2 regions of the Blastococcus deserti genome follow, and region 1 is predicted to be linked to the other one. Evidence: predicted binding sites of a transcription regulator. Region 1 holds the regulator's gene; the other holds the start of a gene.
What was found. Region 1 encodes LexA, which represses DNA repair genes until DNA is damaged. Its sites were predicted from a motif close to TCGAACANNTGTTCGA; they were not measured.
Positions count from the first base shown of each region.

Region 2: a site for LexA is predicted at 1,030-1,045, ahead of dnaB (replicative DNA helicase). Genes of this name have one in related genera too.

Region 1 is NZ_JBHUHP010000030.1:45,809-48,207, forward strand. Features, by position in the region: gene ACFSHS_RS20105 (hypothetical protein) at 1-598, shown strand, start outside; gene lexA (transcriptional repressor LexA) at 662-1,420, opposite strand; gene ACFSHS_RS20115 (LysM peptidoglycan-binding domain-containing protein) at 1,624-2,214, shown strand.
Region 2 is NZ_JBHUHP010000011.1:100,678-103,076, forward strand. Features, by position in the region: gene rplI (50S ribosomal protein L9) at 1-86, shown strand, start outside; gene ACFSHS_RS13480 (RidA family protein) at 202-603, opposite strand; gene dnaB (replicative DNA helicase) at 1,123-2,399, shown strand, end outside.

The DNA of each region.
Region 1 (2,399 bases):
CCATGACGCCGAGGCGCTGCTGCTCTCCCCCGACGGGACCCCGTACCTGGTCACCAAGGAGGTGCTCGGCGCCAGCGGCGTGTACAGCCCGGCGGCAGGGCTCGTGGACGGCGGAACCGTCGCGCTGGCGAAGGTGGCCACGGTGAACCTGACCTTCACCGGTACGCCGGGTGGGCCCGTGGGCCAGGCCGGACAGCTCCTGGTCACCGGAGGGGCGGTCGCGGCGGACGGGCGGCATCTGGCGCTGCGCACCTACACCGACGCCTACGTCTGGCCCTTGACCGGCAACGACGTGGTCGGTGCACTGGCCGCGACGCCGGTGCGCATCGCACTCCCGGAGTCGCCACAGGGCGAGGCGATCAGCTTCACCGCGGACAACCTGGCCCTCCTGGTCGCCAGCGAGGGTCTGCCCAGCGACCTGACCCGGGTGCCGCTGGCCACCGAGGTCGCGGCGCCGCCCACTCCGCCGGTCGGCCCCGTCCCGAGGTTCACGGATCTCACCAGCTCGGGCCTGTCCCCGATCACGTCGGCCCTGATCGCTGCGGCCGTCGCCACGGTCGTCGTGTGGGTCGCGGGCAGGCTGCGCCGCAGGCCCTGAGGCGTGGCCCCGTCCGGAGGCTCGCCGCGAGCGTGCGAGCGGTGAGAGGGACGGGGTCCTCTCTCAGACGCGGCGGAGGACGCTGACGACCCGGCCCAGCACGGTGGCGTCGTCGCCCGGGATGGGCTCGTAGGCCGGGTTGTGCGGTAGCAGCCACACGTGACCGTCACGACGCTTGTAGGTCTTCACCGTCGCCTCGCCGTCGATCATGGCGGCAACGATCTCGCCGTTCTCCGCGGTCGGCTGTTGGCGGACCACCACCCAGTCGCCGTCGCAGATCGCGGCCTCGACCATCGAGTCACCGGTGACCTTGAGCATGAAGAGGGTGCCCTCGCCGACGAGCTCGCGGGGGAGCGGGAAGACGTCCTCGACCGCCTGCTCGGCCAGCACCGGACCACCGGCGGCGATCCGGCCGACGAGGGGCACGTAGGTGGGGGCCGGGGTCTGGGCGTCGTCACCCAGCCCCACCTCGACCATCGGGGCCACGGTGTGCGGGGAGTCGCCCGGGAGCCGGACGTCGAGCGCGCGGGGCCGGTTCGGGTCGCGCCGCAGCCAGCCCTTCTTCTGCAGAACCGACAGCTGGTGGGCGACCGACGACGCCGACGACAGGCCGACCGCCTCGCCGATCTCCCGGACCGAGGGCGGGTATCCGCGCCGGTCGATCGAGTCGCGGATGACCTCGAGCACCCGGCGCTGGCGCTGGGTCAGCCCGTCACCGTCGGCGCCCCGGTCGGGGAACGACCGGACGGCGGCCGTTCGGGTGCCCGCGGGGGCGTCCCCGGACGCCTTGCGACCTCCTGAGCTCCCGCTCTTGTCCGCCACGTCGCCTCCTCGTCCGCCGCTCGCGCAGCGCGTGTGTCCGTGGGACGGACGGTAGCGCGTCGCGGCCCGTCGATCAAACACGTGTTCGAAGTTGCGACGTGTCCGGTCGCTTTCGTCGGACCTGTCCGGTAGACATCGAACAGCCGTTCGATTCGAACAGGCGTTCGACGATCCGCGCAGGTGGCGAGCAGGGGAGACCGGTCATGGGGTGCGTGCGGCAGGCCGTGCTGGAGTTCGACGAGGAGATCCAGGTTCCGTGGCGGCCCCGGCTGGTGTCGGTGCCCGATGCGGGCGACGCCGGCCCGGCGCGCCGGCCGCCGGTGTCCCGCTCGCGACGGAGCCCCTCCCGGGTGGGCGTGTGCCGGCCGACCGTGCCTCCGGTCGTCCCGGCCGGCCGGGCGCGAGAGGTGGTGGCGCCTCCGGGTGGTCACGCCATCGCGGCGGGGTCGCCGTCGGCAGGTCGGCCGCCGGCGCGGCGGCATCCTGGTCCCGGCCCCGCGCCGGCGGGAGCGGTGCGACTGACCCGCCGGGCCCGCCGGCTGGCCGTGGTCCTGGCCGTCGCGGCGGGGGTGGCCCTCGGTTCCTGGCTGGGGCCGCTGCTCAACGGTGGCGCGGAGGGTCTGCGCCTGGCCGGGGAGAGCAGCGTGGTCGTGCGCCCGGGTGACACCCTCTGGTCCATCGCCTCCTCCGTGGCCGGGGGCGCAGACGTGCGCGCGGTCGTGGACGAGATCCAGCAGCTCAACGGCCTGGACGGCACCCAGCTGCTGCCGGGTCAGGCCCTGGTGCTCCCGTGAGCCGAAGCGGCGCCGGCACTCCCGGCCCGGCCGTGCGGCCGCACCCGCCCGGTGTCCGGCGTGAGGAGCCGACACCCGGAGTGCCGACCGCGCGGCTCCCCTCGGCAATAGCTCCACAACGGCGGGGTGCGACTTCGTCAACCCTCAGCCCGGGCGTCTTCACGCTCTGTGGTCGCATCAGCGCT
Region 2 (2,399 bases), on a different contig from region 1:
TCAAGACCACGGGCGAGCACACCGTGACCGTGCGGGTGCACCCGGAGGTCGTCAGCCGGCTGACGATCGAGGTCGTGCCCAGCTGAAGAAGGACCCCCTGCCCCCACCGCTCGCAGGCTCGCGGCGGGACCCTGCAGGGGGCCGAGCCCGCGAGGGGCGTCGGACTCCGGTCCGGCGCCCCTCCGGCGTCTCACCGGACCGTCAGGCGACCGCCGTCGCCTCGAGTTCGACCATCAACTCCGGGAAGGCGAGCCGGCTGATGCCCAGGAGCGTGCTCGCCGGCATGACGCCTGCCCGGTCGAACCGCTCCACCATGGAGCCGGAGGCGGCGAAGAACCCGTCGACGTCGGTCGTGTAGATGTTCATCTGCACCACGTTGCTCAGCGTCATGCCGGCACCCGCGAGGACGGCCTCGACGTTGTCGAGCGACATCGCCACCTGGGCGGCCATGTCGCCGGGGTGTTGCGGCGTGCCCTCGGCCGACATCGCCGTCTGACCTGAGCACACCAGGACCCGGGTGGCCCCCTCGACCAACTCGGCCTGGTTGAAACCCATGGCGACCGACCACTGCCACGGGTTGATCCGGATTCGGCTCAGTGTCATGGCTGCTCCTCTCTCGACCGCCGCGCCCGCGCGCGGAGGGGGCCACCGATGCTGGCCCCCTCCGGGGGGTCGTGGGGCGCTTCCGCGCGTCCCCGGCGGGAAGGGTCCTGCTGGTCGACCGGGTGCCCGGGCTGCCCGGCGTGCGCCTGGGACAGGTGGTGCGCGGCGCGGAAAATAGTTGGTGACTTTCTCCCGTCCACAGGGGGTGGGCACTCTCCGCGCAGGTGGCGAGCGGGAATCGAGGCGGTGGGGCGTGTGCGTCCCCCGCCGTCTCCACATGTCGACAGGCGTGAATCCACCGACTTGTCCACAAGTTGTGCAGATCGACGTGCACATCGGTGTTGGACTCGGCCCCCGTCGTCTTCCTAACGTCCTCCTCAGCTGCCGCCGGGCATGAATCTGTCGGTGCCCGGCGGTAGCAATGACTCGAACGCACGTTCGGTCCGGCGGCGCCCGCCGAACTCCGGCTTCCCCACGGAGTGGTGGTGCGGGCGCGCCTGCGCGAGATGGAGGAACACCGTGGCGGTGGCCGACGAAGTCAGCCGGCCTTCAGCGACGGCGCCGGCGTACGACCGGCAGCCGCCGCAGGACATCCCCGCCGAGCAGTCCGTGCTCGGCGGCATGCTGCTCAGCAAGGACGCGATCGCCGACGTCGTCGAGTCGCTCACCGGGGCCGACTTCTACCGGCCCGCGCACCAGATCATCTTCGACTGCATCCTCGACCTCTACGGCCGCGGCGAGCCCGCGGATGCCATCACCGTGGCCGCCGAGCTCAACCGCACCGATCAGCTGTCGAAGATGGGCGGCGCGGTCTACCTGCACACCCTCATCGCCTCCACGCCGACGGCGGCCAACGCGGGCTATTACGCGGCCATCGTGGCCGAGCAGGCCGTGCTCCGGCGCCTGGTCGAGGCCGGCACCCGCGTGGTGCAGCTCGGCTACGGCGCGGCCGGGGGCAAGGGGGACGTCGACGACATCGTCGACCGTGCCCAGCAGGAGATCTACGACGTCACCGAGAAGCGGATGAGCGAGGACTACTCGCGTCTCGAGGACATCCTCCAGCCGACGATGGACGAGTTGGACGCGATCGCCTCCCGTGGCGGTGTCAGCCGGGGCGTCCCCACCGGCATCCGCGACCTCGACGAGCTCACCAACGGGCTGCAGGCCGGCCAGATGGTCGTCATCGCGGCGAGACCTGGCGTGGGCAAGTCGACGCTCGGATTGGACATCGCGCGATCTGCGTCGGTGAAGCACCACCTGCCGGCCGCGATCTTCTCGCTGGAGATGAGCAAGCACGAGATCACCATGCGTCTGCTGTCGGCGGAGGCGAAGGTGCCGCTGCACCACATGCGCGCCGGCACGCTGAGCGACGAGGACTGGTCGAAGCTGGCCCGCCGCATGGGCGAGATCGCCGACGCGCCGCTCTACATCGACGACTCACCGAACATGACGATGATGGAGATCCGGGCCAAGGCGCGGCGGCTCAAGCAGCGCAACGACCTCAAGCTCGTGGTGATCGACTACCTCCAGCTGATGGCGTCGGGCAAGCGGGTCGAGAGCCGTCAGCAGGAGGTCTCGGAGTTCTCCCGCGCGCTCAAGCTGCTGGCCAAGGAACTAGAAGTGCCGGTAATTGCCATGAGTCAGCTGAATCGGGGTTCAGAACAACGGCAGGACAAAAAGCCAATGCTTTCCGACCTTCGCGAATCTGGTTCGATCGAACAAGATGCGGATATGGTCATGATGATCCATAGAGAGGATATGTACGAAAAGGAATCCCCGCGGGCCGGCGAGGCCGA